3 regions of the Mesorhizobium sp. M4B.F.Ca.ET.017.02.2.1 genome follow, and region 3 is predicted to be linked to each of the others. Evidence: predicted binding sites of a transcription regulator. Region 3 holds the regulator's gene; each other region holds the start of a gene.
The links. The regulator PhoB, encoded in region 3, activates phosphate uptake and scavenging genes when phosphate is short. The targets are predictions, from matches to a motif close to TGTCATNNANCTGTCAT.

Region 1: a site for PhoB is predicted at 769-785, ahead of EN738_RS25870 (esterase-like activity of phytase family protein). Genes of this name have one in related genera too.
Region 2: a site for PhoB is predicted at 3,150-3,166, ahead of phnC (phosphonate ABC transporter ATP-binding protein). Genes of this name have one in related genera too.

What each region holds. Positions count from the first base shown of each region.
Region 1 is NZ_RZOF01000279.1:50-7,255, reverse strand. Features, by position in the region: gene EN738_RS25880 (LacI family DNA-binding transcriptional regulator) at 1-320, shown strand, start outside; gene EN738_RS25875 (hypothetical protein) at 348-662, opposite strand; gene EN738_RS25870 (esterase-like activity of phytase family protein) at 874-2,340, shown strand; gene EN738_RS25865 (L,D-transpeptidase) at 2,400-3,191, opposite strand; gene EN738_RS25860 (MATE family efflux transporter) at 3,424-4,896, shown strand; gene EN738_RS25855 (MFS transporter) at 4,900-6,108, opposite strand; gene EN738_RS25850 (TMEM175 family protein) at 6,255-6,830, shown strand; gene EN738_RS25845 (hypothetical protein) at 6,837-7,118, opposite strand.
Region 2 is NZ_RZOF01000088.1:1,324-8,529, forward strand. Features, by position in the region: gene phnK (phosphonate C-P lyase system protein PhnK) at 1-566, shown strand, start outside; gene phnL (phosphonate C-P lyase system protein PhnL) at 682-1,389, shown strand; gene EN738_RS13440 (DapH/DapD/GlmU-related protein) at 1,386-2,000, shown strand; gene EN738_RS13445 (DUF1868 domain-containing protein) at 2,403-3,113, shown strand; gene phnC (phosphonate ABC transporter ATP-binding protein) at 3,237-4,094, shown strand; gene phnD (phosphonate ABC transporter substrate-binding protein) at 4,257-5,165, shown strand; gene phnE (phosphonate ABC transporter, permease protein PhnE) at 5,223-6,176, shown strand; gene phnE (phosphonate ABC transporter, permease protein PhnE) at 6,178-7,206, shown strand, end outside.
Region 3 is NZ_RZOF01000023.1:26,004-33,209, reverse strand. Features, by position in the region: gene EN738_RS05355 (ROK family protein) at 1-1,177, shown strand, start outside; gene phoB (phosphate regulon transcriptional regulator PhoB) at 1,181-1,870, opposite strand; gene phoU (phosphate signaling complex protein PhoU) at 1,890-2,597, opposite strand; gene pstB (phosphate ABC transporter ATP-binding protein PstB) at 2,621-3,445, opposite strand; gene pstA (phosphate ABC transporter permease PstA) at 3,461-4,777, opposite strand; gene pstC (phosphate ABC transporter permease subunit PstC) at 4,774-6,234, opposite strand; gene EN738_RS05325 (substrate-binding domain-containing protein) at 6,376-7,206, opposite strand, start outside.

The DNA of each region.
Region 1 (7,206 bases), on a different contig from region 3:
CACCGCGCGTGATGCTCTCCAAGGACCGGCCTACGGCGATCATCTACAACAACGACGCTATGGCGCTCGGCGGCTGCAAGGCGCTGGCCGAGATGGGCATCCGGCCCGGCCACGACATCGCCGTGACGGTCATCGTCGACACGCCGCTCTGCCGCTATTTCTCGCCGGCGCTGACCGCCTTCCGCCCGGCGCTGCAGCCCATGGGCCGGCGGTTGGCCGAGATGCTGCTTGCATCGCTCCCCGCCTTCGCCGGTCCGGAAGGCACGCGCATCATGCGCGAGGTCTGGCCGCTGGAACTGATCGCGCGAGAGAGCGACTGATAGTCGCCGAGGGTAGCCGCATCGACCTCAGTCCACTTTCTCCTCGCCCTTCTCGCCAGCCTTTACGATGTCGCCGGTCGTGAACAGGATTTCCTTCAGCTCTGCCCGCCAGTCCTTCTTCTGACGCAGCAGGAATTCGAGATTCATGCCGAAATGCTTGAACTCCTCGCCTTGCGCATTTTTCATGATGGCGCGCGCCTGCGCGTCCTTTTCCACCGACATGCGCTGCTCGTACCAGCTGATCGCCTCCGCCTCCTCGATCAGCGAAGTGATCATGCGGGCAAATGTCCGCACCTTCTGCGTCAATTCCTCCGCCGGCTCGTGATACTGATCGAAACCCATATGTCCTCCTGAGCCCATGGCTCGACCGACCATCGCAGGCGATGCCTGGGCTCGCCTGCAACGGTTGCGATTGGAAAATGGTTCCGGGGCACGCGCCGGCGCGGCCTGTCACGCAGGTATCATGTTCGAGTCCTAGACCGCTTGGCGGAAGGTGCCGGCGGCATGTCGATGCGACACCCGCTCCGGCATGCTCTGTCACAAGGGGATATCCATGAAACATCTCAACCGGACCGTTGCACTTGGCGCGGCACTTGCGCTGTTCACAGCCCTCACCCCGGCGCTCGCCGATGGCGTCGCCTATGTCAACAAGGGCCTGGTCGGCGTCGGCCGCATCCCCGCCAACCAGAAGGACAAGTTCGGCGAGACCTTCGGCTCCGGTTCCGGCATGGCGATCGACACCAAGGGCTGGGCGCGTGACGGCAACGCCTACAAGGGCTCGCTCTGGCTGCTGCCGGATCGTGGCTACAACGTCGTCGGCACCACCGACTATCGGGCCCGCCTCAACACCGTTTCGATCGAGCTTGCCCCGACCCCTCCGGGCGCCGCGCCCGCAGCCGGCCAGGAACAGTCGGGCGTCAATGCGACGCTCGCCGACACCCTGCTGCTCACCGACGACAAGGGCGTTGACGCCACCGGCCTCGACCCGCTGAACGGCGTCCGCCCCGCCGCCGGCGACATGCCGATCCTGCCGCAGGCCGACAATGGCAAGCTGGCGCTGGATGACGAAGCCATCGTGCGCCTGCCGGACGGCAGCATGTTCATCTCCGACGAGTACGGCCCTAACATCTATCGCTTCTCGGCCGAGGGCCGCCTGATGTCGGCCACCCAGCCGCCGGCGGCCCTGGTGCCAATGCGCCACGGCAAGCCGAACTTCGCCTCCGACAATCCGGGCCCGGGCGCCGCCGAGCCCGATCCGAAGGATCCCGAGACCGGCCGCCAGAACAACCAGGGCCTGGAAGGCATGTCGCTGACGCCGGACGGCAAGTTCCTGATCGCCGTGCTGCAGTCGGCGCCGCGCCAGGATGGCGGCGATTCCGGCTCGACGCGCCAGAACACCAGGGCGCTGGTCTATGACGCATCCGACCTCGCCCATCTCAAGCTGGCGCATGAATATGTCGTGCCGTTGCCGGTGTTCAAGGACGCCAAGGGCAAGACCAAGGTGGCGGCGCAGAGTGAGATCGTCGCGCTCTCCAACACGAGCTTCCTGATGCTGACGCGCGACAGCGGCAACGGCCAGGGTGTGAAGGGCGAAGAGTCGCTCTATCGCAAGATCAACATCGTCGACCTGTCCGGCGCGACCGACATCGCCGGCGGCCCGTTCGACGCCGCCGACAAGCCGCTGGCGCCGAAGGGCGTGCTCGATGCGTCGGTTGCCCCGGCCAAGGTCACGCCGTTCATCGACATCAACGACAGGGCCCAGCTTGGCCGCTTCGGTCTGCACAATGGTAAGCCGAACGACAAGGACAATCTCTCGGAGAAGTGGGAAGCGATGTCGCTGGTCAGCGTGCTCGATCCCAAGCTGCCCGACGACTACTTCCTGTTCGTCGCCAACGACAACGATTTCCTGACCCAGGACGGCTTCCAGGTCGGCGCGTCCTACAAGGCCGGGGACGGCGCCGATGTCGACACCATGTTCCTGGTCTATCAAGTGACGCTGTCGAACCTCGCCACGAACTAGCTAACGACAGAAAGGCGGACGCGCCGGGCGCGTCCGCCTTCAGGCCATTTGTCGACGATCTACTTCAAGATCTCCGCGTCCCTCGGCACGCCGGCATCGATCGGCTCGGCGGTCCTGTTCGACACCGCCGTGAGCTTGCCGGCGGGCGACAGGTTCGGGCGCACGAAGACCTGCGCGACGCCATTGACGCGGCCGTAGAGGTCGATGATGTCCTGGTTCATGAAGCGCACGCAGCCGGACGAAGCGTTCTTGCCGATGGAATCCCACTCCGGCGTGCCGTGCAGCCGGTACATCGTGTCCTTACCGTCGCGGAAGAGATAGAGCGCGCGGGCGCCGAGCGGGCTCTGCGGACTGGGCGGCATGCCGTCCTTGTATTTCGCCAGTTCAGGCCGGCGCTGGATCATTTCCGGCGGCGGCGTCCAGACCGGCCACTTCTTACGCGCCTGAACGACGGCGCTGCCGGTCCATCCGAAACCGGCCTTGCCGAGGCTGACGCCATAGCGGATGGCCTCGCCGCCGTCGCGCACCAGATAGAGGAAATGCTCGGAGGTATCGACGACGATCGTGCCGGGTTTTTCCCCTGTCGGGTCGGGCACGATCTGGCGCACGAACTTCGGATCGAGCTTGTCCACCGGGATTGCCGGCAGCTGATAGCCCTCGTCGACGCGTGCCGCATACATGCTCTCGGCAGCGCCGAAAGCCGAATCGCTTGGCGGCGGCGGCGCTGCCGCCGGTGGCGCCACGTCGGTAGTGGTGCAGGCCGAAAGAGCCACGGAGGCTGCTCCCACAGCGGACGCACCGAGAAACGCGCGCCGGTTCAGGCGCTCAAAAAACAGCGAACTATCGGACATCATCCCCCCGGCTATCAATAAGATCTAAGGAGTGCGGCCCCACGCACCCGGGATCAATAGCCCATTCCGCACGCTTTGAGAACATGACTGGATCAAGGCACGCCAGAGCATGATGCCGAAAGTGTGAATCGATTTTCGCTCAGGCGGAATTTTCCGGCTTCGCATCGACCTGTCCCCTCAAATCGGCGATCATCGCCGACCGCACCCAAAGACCAGCGCTGAGCAGCCCACCATGGACGACAAGACGCCTGCCCGCCGGCGCACCGGCGACCTCACCAGCGGCCCGATCCCGCGCACGCTGCTGCTGTTCGCTTTGCCGGTGCTCGGCTCCAACGTGCTGCAGTCGCTCAACGGCTCGATCAATGCGGTATGGGTCGGCCGCTTCCTCGGCGAGGCGGCGCTGACCGCGACCTCCAACGCCAATCTGGTGCTGTTCCTGATCCTCGGCACGGTGTTCGGCATCGGCATGGCCGCCACCATCCTGGTCGCGCAGTCGGTCGGCGCCCGCGACCTGCCGGAGGCGCGGCGCATCGTCGGCACCAGCGCCACCTTCTTCTTCCTCGTCTCGGTGGTGTTCGCCGTCTGCGGCTGGATCTGGGTCGACGCCATCCTCAACACGCTGGGCACGCCGGCCGACGCGCTGCCGCTGGCGCGCTCCTACTTGCGCATCATCTTCGCCGCTGTGCCGATGATGAACCTGTTGTCCTTCGTCATGACGGTGCTGCGCGGCGCCGGCGATTCGCGCACGCCGTTCGTCTTCATGGCGCTGGCGGTCGTCCTCGACATCGTGCTCAACCCGCTGCTGATCCGCGGCCTCGGGCCGCTCCCGGAGCTCGGCATCGCCGGATCCGCAACCGCCACGCTGATCGGCCAGACGGTGAGCGTGATCGCCATCCTGATCGTGCTCTATGCCCGCAAGCATCCGCTGAGGCTCGCCGGCGCCAACCTCGCCCTGCTGCGGCCCGATCCGGCGCTGCTCAGGATCGTCGTCTTCAAGGGCGTGCCGATGGGCCTGCAGATGATCGTGATTTCCGCCGCGGCGTTGACGGTCATGGGCATCGTCAATTCCTACGGGTCGCAGGTCGCCGCCGCCTACGGCATCGCCGCGCAGCTCTGGACCTATATCCAGATGCCGGCGCTCGCCATCGGCGCGGCCGTCTCCTCGATGGCCGCGCAGAATGTCGGCGCCGGGCGCTGGGACCGCATCGGCAAGGTCGCGGCTTCGGGCGTCGGCTTCAACCTGGTGCTGACCGGCGCGCTGGTCTTCCTGCTGTTTTTCTTCGACCGTTCGATCCTCAGCCTGTTCCTCAGCACCGACAGCGCGGCCATCGACATCGCCGCCCACATCAACAATGTCGCGTCCTGGTCGTTCATCCTGTTCGGCGTCACCATCGTGCTGTTTGCCACCGTGCGCGCAACCGGCGCGGTGATGCCGCCGCTGATCATCCTGGTGATCTCGGTGCTGATCGTGCGCACCGGCTTTGCCTATTTCTTCCGGAGCGTGATCGGCGAGGAGGCGCTCTGGTGGAGCTTTCCGGCCGGCTCGATCACTTCACTGGCGCTGGCCGCCGGCTACTACCGTTTCGGCGGCTGGCGCACCCTGCACATGATCGAGGGCAGGCCGGCCGCCGGCGAACCGCCGGACACCGGTCTCGGCGTGCCGCGCCAGCGCGCGAACATGGCGCCCGAGACGCCGGACGGCTGAACCCTAGCGCGCGTATCTCGCGCCGAACCCCAGCGCCACCAGCGCAAAGACCGTGATCATCCCGGCAAAGGCCAAGGTTGCTGCCGTCGCGCTCGTCCAGTTCGACAGGATGCCGATGCCGATGACCGGCAGCGCGTTGCCGCAGAAGCAGCAGATGAAGAAGGCCGACACAACTTCGGCGCGCCGGTCGTCCGGCGCGATCTGGTTCACCACCTGCAGGCCGCCGCGATAGCCGAGCGCCGCCGCCACGCCACACAAGCCGGTTGCGGCGATCATGATTGCCATGGACGCATAGACTTGCGCGGCAACGACCAGCGCCACGGTCGGGATCATCAGCGCCAGCGCCGCCAGCATGGTGATGCGGCTGGACAGCCGCAGCGTCAGCAGGATGGTCGCGGCCGCCACCATCGACAGCTCGAAGAACAGCGCGCCGGCCTCGGCGTGGTTCGTGACATGCAGCTGCTGGGCCAGGATGCTCGGCGCCAGCGCAGCATAGAAGCCGACAAGCGCCATGGCCCCGAAGCCGGTCACCGCCGGCGCCACGAAGGCCGCGCGGATGTCGGCGGGCACCGACAGCCGTGGCCGCATCGAGACATCCGAGAGCCGCCCTGGCCGCATCACGGTTTCCCGCGTGCGCCAGATCAAGAGCGTGACCAGGGCAAGCAGCGCCAGATAGAGGGCGAATGTCAGCCTGAGCGGCCAGGGCGCGTATTCGGCAAGCACCCCCGACACCAGTGCGCCGAGGCCGAGGCCGACGAAATTGGTGCTGGTGGCGATGGTTGCGGCGCGCGATTTGTCCTCACTGTCGATCAGCTCGGCGAGCCAAGCGGTGCCTGTTCCCGCGCCGACGCCGATGCCAAGACCGCTCAGGATGCGGGCGATATCGAGCCAGGCGACATTCTCGGCGAACAGGAAGACCAGCGCGCTGACAAGAGCGGTCGCCATCGCCGCCAGGGTGGCCGGACGGCGGCCAATGGCATCCGACAGCCGTCCGAACACCAGCAGTGCCGCCAGATTGCCGACGACATAGACGGCATAGACCAGCGTCAACGTCAGCTGGGAGAAGCCGAAGGCCTGTTTGTAGATGATGTAGAGCGGCGTCAGCACCGTGCTGCCGGCAAACAGCGCCGCGATCATGGCAGCGACGGCGGCGGTCGCGGCGCCGCCGCCGAGTTCATTGTCGCGCGTAATGGCTTGAGCGTAGGTCGTCATGTCGACGTCCTTCTTTTAGGGGGATGCCCGCCTAACGTGTAGGTGGTGACGGCCGTTCCTCTCGCCCAATACGCTCCTGACAGGATGGTCAGTATGGCGCCGCGCGAAATCCTCTCGTACCCTTCGCCTGTTCAAGGGGAGAATCGATGGGCAAAGGACGGGTCGAAGCATTCACCGATGGCGTCGTCGCCATCATCATCACCATCATGGTGCTGGAGCTGAAGGTGCCGCACGGCGAGGATTTTTCCGCCCTTGCGCCGTTGTGGCCGGTCTTCTTCAGCTATGTCCTGTCCTTCATCAATGTCGGCATCTACTGGAACAATCTGCACAACATGTTCCACACCGTGCAGCGCGTCGACGGATACGTCCTGTGGGCGAACCTCAACCTTCTGTTCTGGCTGTCGCTGATGCCGGTGACGACCGCTTTCATGGGCGAGAACCATTTCGCGCCGGTCCCGGTCGCCGTCTACGGCGCCGACCTGGCGCTCTGCGCCGTCGCCTACACGATCCTGGTCACCAAGCTGCGCCATCTGCACGGCGCGGACACGACCTTCGCCAAGGCGGTGGGCCAAGACAGGAAGGGCAAGATCTCGCTGGCGATCTACATAGCTGGCGTGCTGCTCACCTTCGTCAACCAGTGGATCGGCGTCGCCCTCTATGTGGCGGTGGCGATAACCTGGTTCGTGCCGGACCGGCGATTCGAGAAGCTTATCGAAAAATAGACGACGCTACGTCCGCATCGCCTTCAGCTTTTCGGCCACCGACGCCGCGAGGTCGGCATAGCGCTCCTCCAGCCGCTCGGCCGCCTTGATGACGGGGAAGTCATGGTCGAATTTTTCCAGCGCCATCCGCAGCTTCTCGACGAAGTCGGCCTGTTTCTCCAAAGCCGAGAACAGTGTCTTGACCTGCGCCTCGCTGATGTCGGGATTGGCCAGCATCTTCGGCACCTCGCGGCCCATCTGGTCGCCGGTGGCGGTCTGCTCCTTCAGGATTTCGACCCAGTCGGTCAATCGGCAGTCTCCTTCGATGGCGGCAGCATGCGCGGCGGCCGCCCATGCGGTCAACCCGCCGACGTCGAAGCGGACTTGCCTGAGCCTG
Region 2 (7,206 bases), on a different contig from region 3:
AATGGCGCGAGCTTTACCGCATGAGCGAGGCCGAGCGTCGTTTCCTGATGCGCACCGACTGGGGTTTTGTCCACCAGAACCCGGCCGATGGACTGCGCATGACGGTATCTGCCGGCGCCAATGTCGGCGAAAGGCTGATGGCGGTCGGCGACCGCCACTACGGCAGGATCCGCGCCACCGCCGTCGACTGGCTGTCGCGCGTCGAGATCGACGAGGACCGCATCGACGACGAGCCGCGCGCCTTTTCCGGCGGCATGCGCCAGCGCCTGCAGATCGCCCGCAACCTAGTGACCGGGCCGCGCCTGGTGTTCATGGACGAGCCGACCGGCGGCCTCGACGTCTCGGTGCAGGCGCGCCTGCTCGACCTGCTGCGCGGGCTGGTCACCGACCTTGGCCTGGCGGCCATCGTCGTCACCCACGACCTCGCCGTGGCGCGACTTCTGTCGCAGCGCATGATGGTGATGAAGGACGGCCATGTCGTCGAAAGCGGACTGACCGACCGCGTGCTCGACGACCCACGCGCGCCCTATACGCAGTTGCTTGTTTCTTCGATTTTGCAGGTGTGATGATGGCGCCAGGTCACCCCCCTCTGTCACGGGCTATCTGCAACGTTGGAGATTGGCGAAACCGCACGAGGCCGCCCCTTCTCCCGCCGATCGGCGACAATAGGAGGACCTTCTGATGCCCACCCCTCTCGTTGTCTCCGACGTCGCGAAAAGCTTCACCATGCATCTGCGCGACGGCATCCGCTTGCCGGTCGTCGCCGGCGTGTCGTTCTCGATCCGCGCCGGCGAATGCGCCGTGCTCGGCGGCCCGTCCGGCGCCGGAAAAAGCTCGATCCTGAAGATGCTCTACGGCAACTACGCCGTCGACGAAGGCCAGATCATCGTCCAGCACGAGAACGGCCTGATCGATCTCGCCAGCGCCAGCCCGCGCACGGTGCTTGCCGTGCGCCGGCAAACGATCGGCTATGTCAGCCAGTTCCTGCGCACGGTGCCGCGCGTCTCGGCCTTCGACGTCGTCGCCGAGCCGCTGGTCGAGCGCGGTGAGGAACGCGAGGCAGCACGAGAAAAGGCCCGCACCTTGCTTACCCAGCTTAACCTACCGGAAAGGCTCTGGGCCTTGCCGCCGGCGACGTTCTCCGGCGGCGAACAGCAGCGCGTCAACATCGCGCGCGGCTTCATCACCGAGCATCCGATCCTGCTGCTCGACGAGCCGACCGCCTCGCTGGACGCCAGGAACCGCGACGTGGTGGTCGAGTTGATCGCCGCCAAGAAGGCGGCCGGCGTCGCCCTGCTCGGCATCTTCCACGACCAGGACGTGCGCGAGGCGGTCGCCGACCGCGTCATCGACGTCACCGCTTTCGCCGCAGGCAGGATTGCCGCATGACAAGGAAATTGTCGGAGACGCCGCTGGTTCATCCGACCGCGCAGGTCGAGAACTCGACGCTTGGCCGCTGGACCGAGATCGCCGACCGCAGCCGGGTTTCGGAAAGCGAGCTCGGCGACTATTCCTACATGATGCAGGACTGCGCCGTTTGGTGCGCGACCATAGGCAAGTTTTCCAACATCGCGGCCAGCGTGCGCATCAACGCCACCAACCATCCGACCTGGCGGCCGACGCTGCACCACTTCACCTACCGCGCCTCCGACTACTGGGACGATGCCGAGCACGAAAGTGAATTCTTCGCAGAGCGCCGTGCGAAACGCGTCACCATCGGTCACGACACCTGGCTCGGCCATGGCTCGACCATCCTGCCCGGCGTCACCGTCGGCGACGGCGCGGCGGTCGGCGCGGGCGCCGTGGTGTCGAAGGACGTCGCGCCCTACACCATCGTCGGCGGCGTGCCGGCGAAGCCGATCCGCGAACGCTTCGACCGCCGCACCGCCGAACGCTACCAGGCGCTCGCCTGGTGGGACTGGGACCATGCCCGGTTGCGCGCGTCGCTCGACGATTTCCGCGCGCTTTCGGCAGAGGCTTTCCTGGAGAGGTATGGTTGACATTCACGGGAACGTGGTGTGGTCGTACAGTAATTTAATCTCGCTATATCAAACATCTCCTAGGGCCAGTCGTGTGGAAGGAGATCATTTCGTGGCTATACTGTTTATACCGGCGTGCATTGGGTTGGCGCTGGTTGTATTGGGGATTTGGGTCGTTCGGAGCCAGGTAAACCGCTGGAGTCGGTCCGACCGAGTCTCGTCCATTGTCTTGACCATCTTGGGCTTGGGCCTGGCAGCGGTAGGGGTGCTAATTCTCTTCGTGTTGGCGCCCATCTCCCGGTAGAACTGCCTCAACTGCTAGTGAGACCGCTAGCTTCGATACCTATGCCCAGGACGACGCCCCTAGATTCACATCTTTGACATACGAGTCGGACAAGAGGCGATCTCGCCAGGGAGATCGCCATGCTCGACAAAGCCAGACCCTCGCTCGCCGGCTTCTTCGAAGGCACCAACCCCGCGCCGCCGGTGCATCTCGGCACCCGCTACGACACGGCGGGCAATTTCCTGTTCGAGCCTGGCAACACCGTTGTCTCCCATCTCGTAGCCGGCTCACCCTCCGAAGCCGCTGTAGTCGCAGTGCGCGAGCGCATGCGCGCCATGCCCGACGCCGACCGGCTTGTCTTCACCCCGGTCTCCAGCCTGCATATGACGCTGTTCCAGGGCATCATCGAGCGCCGCCGCCGGCTCCCCTATTGGCCTCGGGATGTGCCGCTCGACACCAGCATCGACGACATGACCCGCCTTTATCTGGAGCGCCTGAAGGGCTTCGCGGGGAGCGGCGCGTTCAGGGTCAAGGCCATCGGTATCACCCCGAACGGCCTCACCGTCGCCGGCGCCTCGGAGGAAGACCGGCGCATCCTCCAGGCCTGGCGCGACGCGCTGTCGGTGCCCTTCGGCTATCGCCATCCCGACCATGACACCTACGTCTTCCACATCACCTTCGCCTACCAGATCCGCCGCCTTGCCGACGAGCGGGCGGCGGCGTGGCAGGATCTGTTCGATGACTGCCTGTCCTTCCTCGACCGCGAGGCGCCGGTCATCGAACTCCACCCGGCGGCCTTTTGCAGCTTCCGTGACATGGAGCATTTCGAGGAGCTCCTGGTCCTCGGCTGATGACTGCTACCGCGCAGCTGTGGGCGGTAACAAAACTGACATCAATCCGACACCGCAGGTTCATGGGGCTGCGCTAGCCAAGGTTAACAGACCCTGTAACCGACTGGACTGGAGCCTAGCCCCATGTCAGCAGCCTCTGCCACGCTCGAAATCCGCGGTGTCAGCCGACGATTCGGCAAGAACACCGCCGTCAGCGCCGTCGACCTGTCGATCCCGCAGGGCCAGATGGTCGGCATCATCGGCCGTTCCGGCGCCGGCAAGTCGACGCTTCTGCGCATGATCAACCGTCTCATCGACCCCAGCCAGGGGTCGATTTTTTTTGACGGCGCCGAAGTCTCGGCGCTGCAGGGCTCGCCGCTTAGGCGCTGGCAGCGCGACTGCGCCATGATCTTCCAGCAGTTCAACCTGGTGCCGCGCCTCGACGTGCTGACCAACGTGCTGCTTGGCCGGCTAAACCACCGCTCGACGCTGTCCAATCTGTTCGGCATTTTCTCGCGCACCGAATGCGCCGAGGCGGTTGCGGCGCTTGAACGCCTCGACATCGCCCGCACCGCGCTGCAGCCGGCTGGCACGCTGTCCGGCGGCCAGCAGCAGCGCGTGGCGATCGCGCGCGCCATGATGCAACAGCCGAGGGTGCTGCTCGCCGACGAGCCGATCGCCTCGCTCGACCCGCTCAACGCCAAGGTGGTGATGGACTCGCTGCAGGACATCAACCTACGCGAAGGCATCACCGTCATCACCAATCTGCACACGCTGGACACGGCGCGGGCCTATTGCAACCGCATCATCGGGATGGCCGCCGGCAAGGTCGTGTTCGATGGCGCGCCCGAGGATCTCGACCGCGACGCCGTGCGCCTCGTCTATGGCGCGGATGCGAATGGCGCCGATATCTCCGAGGCCATCACGTCGACCAGCGTCACCTTCAAGCCGAAGATCACCGCATCCGCCGGACCGCTCGAGCCCGCATTCCCCGGCTACTAGTCGATGCTTTCGAACCGTCCACGCTGACGAAGAGCGGCAACCGGTTCGGCAAGGATCATGGCCAAGCAAACGAGCAACCCGGATCGCCCGCCCGCGTCAAAGGCAGCTGTCAAAATTCGAACGTCGCCGGCGCGAGGCCGGAACAACAGGAGAGAGATCCAAATGTTTAGGAAGATGGTTTTTGGCGCCGTATCACTGCTCGCCATCGCGACGAGCGCCGCTCATGCCGCCGACGTCAAGGAATTCCGCGTCGGCATCCTCGGTGGCGAGAACGAGACGGACCGGCTGCGCAACTACCAGTGCCTGGCCGACCATTTGAAGGCCGAATTCGGCTTCGAGAAGGTCTCGCTGTTCCCGGCCGCCGACTATGACGGCGTCATCCAGGGCCTGCTCGGCGGCACGCTCGACTTCGCCGAGCTCGGCGCTTCCGGCTATGCCAGCGTCTACATCAAGGACCCGAAGGCGGTCACCCCGATCCTCACCACCCAGCAGACCGACGGCGCCACCGGCTATTATTCGATCGGCCTGGCGTTGAAGTCGTCGGGGATCACCGACATCAAGTCGGCCAAGGGCAAGAAGCTCGGCTATGCCGATCCGGACTCGACCTCCGGCTACCTGATCCCGCTGACCCAGATCCCTAAGGACACCGGCCAGTCGAACGAAGCCTTCTTCGCCTCGACCCAGTTCAATGGCGGCCACGAGAACAACGTTCTCGCCGTCCGCGACGGCAAGGTCGACGTCGCGGTGGACGATTCCTCCGGCATCGGCGATTTCAAGAACGGCTACACCTCCGGCACCTTCCACAAGGAAGTCGCCAAGGGCGCCGTCGACCCGAACGACTTCGTCGAGGTCTGGCGCTCCGGCCTGATCCCGAACGGCCCGCTGGTCGTGCGCACCGCGCTCGGCGACGACATGAAGGCCAAGCTGACCGCGTTCTTCACCGCGCTGCCGACGAAGGACAAGCCCTGCTTCGAGGGCGTCGAGGGCGGCGACTTCACCGGCTACGTTCCGGTCAAGCCGGACTTCTACAACGTCATCGTCGAAGCCCGCAAAGCCGCCATCGGCGGCTGACGGCATCAGGAAAAGGGGCGGCGCCAAAAAACGCCGCCCCTTTTGCATCTCCCGATCATGACCTCAGCGACAATCCACTCTGACGCGACGCGCCTGGCGGCCGATGCCTGGCGGCGCCAGACGTCCTTGCGCCGGCTTTACACCGGCCTCGGTGTCGGCCTGCTTTTTGTCGCCATGTGCGCGACCATGTGGTTCGCCGACGAGGCCAATGCCGGCCATTTCCTCGACCGGCTGCCGCACATACTGGACTTCCTGAGCTGGCTGATTCCCAAGGACTGGAACGACGTCTGGCGCGCCCTGTTCGACGTCGCCTCGCCGCATGACACCGGCACCCAGGAATTCAACTTCCCGCTCGGCCGCGTCCCTGTCTGGGGCGGATTCTACATCCCCGAATATTTCGAGCTGATGCTGACCACGGTCAACGTGGCGCTGGTCTCGACCTTCGTCGGCTTCGTCTTCGCCGTGCCCTTCTCCTTCATCGCCGCGCGCAACCTGACGCCGAGCCCGGCGCTCAGGCTCGTCGTCAAGCGCTTCATGGAACTGCTGCGCGCCTTCCCCGAGATCGTCATTGCCGGCCTGTTCGCGGCCATCGTCTCGATCGGCCCGGTCGCCGCCATCATCGCCATCGGCCTGCATTCGATCGGCGCGCTGGGCAAGCTGTTCTACGAGATCAACGAGAACATCGACATGCGCGCCGAGGAGGGCTTGCGGGCGGTCGGCGCCAACTGGTTCGAGCGCATCCGCTTCGCCGCCCTGCCGCAGGTGCTGCCCAATTTCATGTCCTACACGCTGCTCAGGATCGAGATCAACGTGCGCATCTCGACGATCATGGGCGCGGTCGGCGGCGGCGGCATCGGCGAGGAGCTGAAGCTCTCCATCTCGCGCGGCTTCGGCGCCAAAACGCTGGCGCTAGTGCTGCTCTTGTTCACCACCATCTTCATCGTCGACCAGTTCTCCGCCTGGCTGCGCCGCAAGCTCGTCGGCGAGCAGGCCTTTCTGATGAGCGCCTGATATGGCCATAACCGCCGACGACATCCTGTCGATCGAGGAACGCTACCCGCACGTCTTCCGCCGGCCGCTCTACAAGCGTTTCGGCCCGCTGTTCCTCATCGCGGGGACCATCCTCTATCTCGCCTATGCCTTGTGGTTCTTCAGCATGCCGCAGGTGCTGCGCGACTCCTATTGGGAGCGCCTGCCGCTCTTCCTGGCGCAATGGATCAGCTACGATTTGCAGCCGGAGTTTCGCCTCGACCAGCCGGAGATCACGCCGAAATATCCGCGCTTCTCGGCGCTGGGCGAGAACCCCAATCCTGACTGGGTGATCAGGAACCCGGACGGCACCTTCACCGTGCTGATCGACGGACCGGCCAAATCCGTCACCTTTGACAAGACCAAAGCCGTGATTGTTGCCAACGGCCAGACGGTGCCCGTGTCGCTGACCGGCGGCAAGCCGGTGATCTCGGGCCCGGTGCCCGACTGGATCACCGCGCATGACGACGAAATTGTCGCCAAAATGGGCTTCGTCGGCGAGGTGCGCGTCACCGTCGACCGCGTCAAGGCGCGCAAGCGCTTCCTCGGCTGGGCGAATTTCGTCTTCGACACGCGCTCGCCCTTCTTCGGCAAGCCGGCCGGCGAAGTGGTCTCGCTGCTGGTTTCCGGCCCAGAGCTCAAGCCTGGAACATCGAACATCGCGCTTGCCGCCGACAACATCTGGAACAACGCCCAATGGCAGCATGGCGATGTCTGGACGAAGCTCTTGCAGACCATCGTCATGGCCTTCCTCGGCACGCTGCTCGGCGGCATCGTCGCCTTCCCGCTCGCCTTCTTCGCCGCCCGCAACATCACGCCGAGCGGGCTGCTCAGCCAGGTGCTGAAACGCTTCTTCGATTTCATGCGCTCGGTCGACATGCTGATCTGGGCGCTGTTCTTCACCCGCGCCTTCGGACCCGGCCCGTTGGCGGGAAGTGCCGCGATCTTCTTCACCGAGATCGGCACATTGGGCAAAACCTATTCCGAGGCGCTGGAGAACATCGACGACAAG
Region 3 (7,206 bases):
CCGCGCCGGCCAGCCGTCGCGTACCGAGATCGCCGCCACCACCGGCCTCAGCCATTCGACCATCTCGGCGATCTCGTCCGACCTGATCCAGGAAGGCATTCTGACCGAGAGCAAGCCAAACGAGGCTGTTTCGCTGAAGCGCGGCCGGCCGCAGGTCGGGCTTGCCCTCAATCCGGAAGCCACGGCGGTGATGACGGTGGTCCTGTCGCTGAACTTCCTTTCCGTCGCTGTCATCGACTATGCCGGGCAGGTCATTGCCGAGGAGCAGCGCCGCCTCGACACGGCGATCATGCCGCGCGACGAGCTGATCGGCGAATGCGTGGCCATCGTCCGGCGCCGTTTCGAGGATCCCGACCTCGACGTCCGCGGCGTCGCCCGCATCGCCATGGGCATCCAGGGCATCACCGACACCCATGCCCGCGCCATGTTGTGGTCGCCGATCACGCCGCAGACCGACATCGCCTTCGCCGACATTCTGGAAGCCGAATTTGGCGTTCCGGCCACCATGGAGAATGACTGCAACATGATGGCGGTGGCCTTGCAGTGGCGCGATCCCGAGCGGTACCGCGACGACTTCATTGCCATCCTGCTCTCGCACGGCATCGGCATGGGGCTGGTGCTGAAGGGAGAGCTGTTCACCGGCACCCATTCCTCCGGCGGCGAATTCGGCCACATGATCCACCGGCCGGGCGGCGCGCTCTGCCGCTGCGGCCGGCGCGGCTGCGTCGAGGCCTATGCCGGCAACTATGCGATCTGGCGCAATGCCAAGCAGATGGGCGAGGACGCCGAGCCGGTCGATGTCAGCGACGCCGACATGCGCTCGCTCGCCGCCAGGGCGCGCGCCGGCGACGGCCCGGAGCGCCAGGCCTACCGCAAGGCCGGCGAGGCGCTCGGCTTCGGCCTCGGCAGCCTGTTCGCGCTGATCGATCCAGCTCCCGTCGCCATGGTCGGCGTCAGCGCCGCCGCCTTCGATCTGATCGAGCCGGCGCTGCGCGAGGCGATCGCCCAGACCGCCGGCGGCCAGCATTCGAAGTCGATCTCCTTCGACACCGAGCCGAACGAATTGCCGCTCATCCGCGAAGGCTGCGCCATGCGCGCACTGACCTTCGTCGACCAGGAGATTTTCGCGCCGGGCGTGCAGGTGAAAGGCGGCGCCACCGGGAAGAACGTGGCCTGAGCGTCAATCTTCCCTGATCGCGTAGCCCGCGCCCCGGATGGTGCGGATGACGTCAGGCATGCGGCCATTGTTGACCGCCTTGCGCAGGCGGCCGACATGCACGTCGACCGTGCGCTCGTCGATGTAGATCGTCTCGCCCCAGACATTGTCGAGCAGCTGGCTGCGCGAGAACACCCGGCCGGGATGCCGCATCATGAATTCGAGCAGGCGGAACTCGGTCGGTCCGAGCCGGATTTCGCTCTTCTTGCGGTACACCCGGTGCGACTCGCGATCGAGCACGATGTCGCCGACCTTCAGCATGCTGGACAGGACTTCCGGCTTGGCGCGGCGCAGCAGCGCCTTGACGCGCGCCATGAACTCCGGCGTCGAGAACGGCTTGACCAGATAGTCGTCGGCGCCGGTGGAGAGGCCGCGCACCCGGTCGCTTTCCTCGCCGCGCGCCGTCAGCATGATGATCGGCAGCCGCTCGGTCTCCGGCCGCATCCTGAGGCGCCGGCAGAGCTCGATGCCGGAAACCGCCGGCACCATCCAGTCGAGCACCAGGAGGTCGGGCACGTTTTCCTGCAGCCGGATTTCGGCCTCGTCGCCGCGTGTCACCACCTCGACCTGGTAGCCTTCCGATTCAAGATTGTAGCGGAGCAGCACCCCCAGCGGCTCCTCGTCCTCCACCACCATGATGCGTGGCGCGATCATCGGCCCGTCACCCTTCTTCTCAGGCCGGCGCCGACATCGCCGTCTCGTCCAGCTTCGGACGATTGGCGGGCAGTTGCTGGCCGGTCAGCACGTAGTAGGCGTTCTCGGCGATGTTGGTGACATGGTCGCCGATGCGCTCCAGATTCTTGGCGCAGAACAACAGATGCGTGCAAGCGGTGATGTTGCGCGGATCTTCCATCATGTAGGTCAAAAGTTCGCGGAACACCGAGGTGTATTTAACGTCGATGCGCTCGTCGTCGTTGCGGAGCTTGGCAAGCGCCGCGGCATCAGCGGCGGCATACTCCTCGATGACCCCCTGCACCTGGATCAGCACCAGCTGCGCCATGCCGTCGATGGAATGCGAAAGGTCGCGCGGCGTGACGCTGAGACCGACGGTGCCGACGCGCTTGGCGATGTTCTTGGCGAGGTCGCCGATGCGTTCGAGGTCGCCCGCCATGCGGATCGAGCCGACCACGGCGCGCAGATCGTTGGCCATCGGCTGCCGCTTGGCGATCAGTGTGATGGCGCGGTCGTCGAGTTCGCGCTGGCGCGCGTCCATGATGGCGTCGTCGGACACCACGCGCTGCGCCAGGGCGTTGTCGGAATTGAGCAGCGCCCGCGTCGAGCCGGCGACCATCGAGCGGGCGAGATCGCCCATGTCGGAGATCAGCTTGCTGATGGCGCCGAGATCCTCGTCGAAAGACGCAACCGTATGATGTTCACCCATGATCCTGTCCTCGTGCTTGGAAATCAGCCGAACCGGCCGGTGATGTAGTCCTGGGTGCGCTTGTCGTCGGGGTTGGTGAACATCTTGTCGGTGGCGCCCTCCTCGACCAGGTAGCCGAGGTGGAACATCGCCGTGCGCTGCGACACGCGCGCCGCCTGCTGCATCGAATGGGTGACGATGACGATCGTGTAGTTCTGGCGCAGCTCGTCGATCAGCTCCTCGACGCGGGCGGTGGCGATCGGGTCAAGCGCCGAGCACGGCTCGTCCATCAGGATCACCTCCGGCGAGACGGCGATGGCGCGGGCGATGCACAGGCGCTGCTGCTGGCCGCCGGATAGGCCGGTGCCGGGCTCGTGCAGGCGGTCCTTCACCTCGTTCCAGATCGCCGCCTTCTTCAGGCTGGATTCGACGATCTGGTCCATGTCGGCCTTGCGCTTGGCCAGCCCATGGATGCGCGGGCCGTAGGCGACATTCTCGTAGATCGACTTCGGGAACGGGTTCGGCTTCTGGAACACCATGCCGACCCGGGCCCTGAGCTCGACGACGTCGATGCTCTTGTCGTAGATGTCCTCCTGGTCCAGCGTGATCTTGCCGGTCACCCGCGCCGAATCGATGGTGTCGTTCATGCGGTTGAGGCAGCGCAGGAAGGTCGACTTGCCGCAGCCCGAAGGACCGATCAACGCCGTCACCTGGTTGAGGCGGACGTCGAGATTGACGTCGAACAGCGCCTGCTTCTCGCCATAGAACACGCCGACCTTGTCGCCGCGCATCTTGATCACTTCGTTCGACTTGGCGTTCATTTTGTCGCCCACTGCGTTTTCAAGAGACTGTTCGGTCATGATGTTCATACCAGATGCCTTCTTTTACCAGCGCCGTTCGAAGCGGCGCCTGAGCACGATCGCCGTGATGTTCATGGCCATGAGGAAGACGAGCAGGATGATGATCGCGCCCGACATGCGCTCGACGAAGGCGCGCTCTGCCTCGTTGGCCCACATGTAGATCTGCACCGGCAGCGCTGTCGCCGGATCGAATGGCGTCTTTGGATAGTCGGCGACGAAGGCGACCATGCCGATCAGGAGCAGCGGCGCGGTCTCGCCGAGTGCGCGCGCCAGGCCGATGATGGTGCCGGTGAGGATGCCGGGGGCGGCAAGCGGCAGGATGTGCTGGAACACCATCTGCATCTTGGAGGCGCCGAGACCGAGCGCCGCCGAGCGGATCGACGGCGGCACTGCGGCAAGCGCCGCGCGGGTGGCGATGATGATCGTCGGCAGCGTCATCAGCGTCAGCACCAGGCCGCCGACAAAGGCGGCCGAGCGCGGCATGCCGAGGAAATTGATGAACACGGCAAGGCCGAGCAGGCCGAAGACGATCGACGGTACCGCCGCCAGATTGTTGATGTTGACTTCGATCAGGTCGGTGAAGCGGTTCTTCTTGGCGAATTCCTCCAGGTAGATGGAGGCGGCGACGCCGATCGGCAGCGCCAGAAGCAGCACGATCACCATCATGTAGAAGGAGCCGATGATGGCCACGCCCATGCCCGACGTTTCCGGACGGCTGGAGGCGCCATAGGTGAACAGGCCCTTGTTGAAATGCTCGGCCATGGTGCCGTCGCCCTTGAGCTGGTTCATCCAGGCGATCTGCTGGTCCGAGACCTTGCGGCGCGCTTCCTCGACGTTGAGGTCGATCTGGCCCTTGAAGGCGGAATCGAGATTGGCCGCGGCGAGGATGTCGACGTTGCGCGTGGTGCCGATGACCGACGGATCGGCGACGACGATGTCGCGCAATTGCACGCGCGCGCCCTCCGACAGGAAGCCCTTCAGCTTCAGCGCCATCGGCTTGTTGGCGGGATCGATGCCGAGCTTGGCCATCAGCGCCTTGTCGGCCAGCTTGGGATAGTTCGCCTTGATCAGCACGTCCGGATCGGTGGCGCGCTTGTTGGAAGGATCGATGATCTTCTCGTCGAAATTGATCGGCAGCGTCACCGTCGTCTGCCAGAAGGCGGTGTAGCCCTTCGAGACGATGGTGATCAGCATGATGGCGAGGAAGGCGAGGCCAACCGAGATCGCCAGCACGCCATAGATGCGGAACCGGCGTTCGGCGGCGTAGCGGGCCTTGAGGCCGATGTCGCGGCGCGCAGGAGCCGCGGCCCGGACCATCGTATCCAGCGGGATATCGGTCATTCGTACTGCTCCCGGTATTTGCGCACGATGTAGAGGGCGACGATGTTCATCACCAGCGTCAGCGCGAACAGCGTAATGCCGAGCGCGAAGGCGACCAGCGTCTGCGGCGAATTGAATTCGAGGTCGCCGGTCAGCTGGTTGACGATCTTGACGGTGATGGTGGTCATCGCCTCGAACGGATTGGCGGTGAGATTGGCGGCGACGCCGGCCGCGAGCACCACGATCATGGTTTCGCCGATGGCGCGCGAGGCGGTCAGCAGGATGGCGCCGACGATACCGGGCAGCGCGGCCGGCAGGATCACCCGCTTGATCGTCTCCGAGCGCGTCGCGCCGAGGCCGAGCGAGCCGTCGCGCATGGCGCGCGGCACCGCGGTGATGATGTCGTCCGACAGGGAGGATACGACCGGGATCAGCATGACGCCCATGACCAGGCCGGCGGTGAAGATGCTCTGGCCCTGGATGAAGGGCGAACCGCCCGTCAGCGCCGCCGAGAGATCGCGCAGGAACGGCCCCAGCGTGACGACGGCGAAAATGCCGTAGACGATGGTCGGGATGCCGGCCAGCAGCTCGAGCGCGGGCTTCACCACCGAGCGCACCTTGGGCGAGGCGTATTCGGCCATGTAGACGGCCGACATCAAACCGACCGGAACCGCCACCAGCAGGGCGACGAAGGCGATGTAGAGCGTGCCGGACAGGAGCGGGATCAGGCCGAACTGGCCCTGGCTGCCGCCCGAGCCGGCCGCGGCGAAGCGCGGATCCCAGACGGTGCCGAAGAAGAAGCTCGCCGGCGAAACGCTGTCGAAGAACTGGATCGTCTGGAACAGCATCGAAAGCACGATGCCGACCGTGGTCAGGATGGCGATGGTTGAGGCCGCCAGCAGCCCCCACAGCATCAGCCGCTCGACATTGTTCCTGGCGCGCGCTCGCGGCGCGACTTGCCGGAGCGCGTAAAAGGCGCCGGCGATCGACAGCACGAGCGTGACGACGGCGCCGACCAGGCCGAGCCGGTCCTGCACCGCATTCGCCTCGACGGCGATCGGGATCATGTAGTCCTGGGTGTCCGTCGCCAGCGCCACGCCCTTGGCGGCGAGCAGCGGCTGCAATTCGGCGAAACTGGCGGGAAGCTGGGTGTTTGCATCGAGCTGGCGCAGCCCCTTGGCGAGGCTCTTCACCAGGCTGACATCGAGCGCCTCGCTGGCGACCGCGCTGTCGGCGGTGCGCTCGGGCAAGGCGGCGTGGATGTGGCGCTCGAGATAGACGGAGGAACCGATGTTCCAGACGGCAAGCAGCAGGAGGGCCGGCAGCACGGCGAGCAGGAAGGCCCACCAGCCGTGATAATGGGCGCGCGAATGCGGCTTCACCGAACCATTGTCCTGCGCCACGGCCCGTTGGCGGCCAATGAAGAATGCGACCACGCCGATGGCGGCGACTATGGCAAGTACGAGCATGGACGACATGAACCCACCCCAGGGGAAATCCCTCGTTCGAGCATGATCTTGTCCGGTCCCATTTCGGGATCACGCTCCGGTCGCCACCGCCACTGCGGCGGGCGAAGAGGCCGGGGCGCAGGTAATCCCGCGCCCCGGCCCTAAGCTTGATTACATGGTCTTTCCGGCGGCGAAGGCGTCGCGCTGCGACTGACGCTCGGCGTCGGGAGCCGAAACCAGGCCGTATTCGGCAAGCGGGCTTTCCGGGCCGATCATCTGGTCGTCGAGGAAGAATTCGACATATTCCTTCAGGCCCGGAACGACGCCGAGATGCGCCTTCTTGACGTAGAAGAACAGCGGGCGCGAAACCGGATACTTGCCGCTGGCGATGGTCTCGGTCGAAGGCACGACGTCTTCAACGCTGGCGACCTTCAGCTTGTCGGCATTGTTCTCGTAGAAGGCGAGGCCGAACACGCCGACGCCGGTCTTGTTGGAGTCGATGCGGGCGAGCGTCTCGGTGTAGTCGCCGTCGATGTCGACAGCCTTGCCGTCCTTGCGGATGGCGATGCAGGTCTTGCCGATTTCCTTGTCGTCGCTGATGCCGGTGGCCTTGATGGCAGCCTTGTCGCAGCCGGCGTCGAGAAGCTTGGTCTCGAACACTTCGCGCGTGCCGTGCTTCTCACCCGGGATGTAGGCGGCGATGTCCCAGTCGGGCAGCTTCGGGTTGACCTGGCTCCACTTGGTGTTCGGATTGTCGACCAGCTTGCCGTCGACAACGAGCTTGGCGGCCAGCGCCTTGTAGATGTCGGCGGGAACCAGCGCCCAGTCCGGGCCCTTGATGTCGGTTGCGAAGACGATGCCGTCATAGCCGATGCGGACTTCCTGGATATCCTTCACGCCGGCGTCGGCGCAGGACTTGATCTCGTCCTTCTTGATCGGGCGCGAGGAGTTGGCGATGTCGATGGTGTCTTCGCCGACGCCCTTGCAGAATTCCTTGATGCC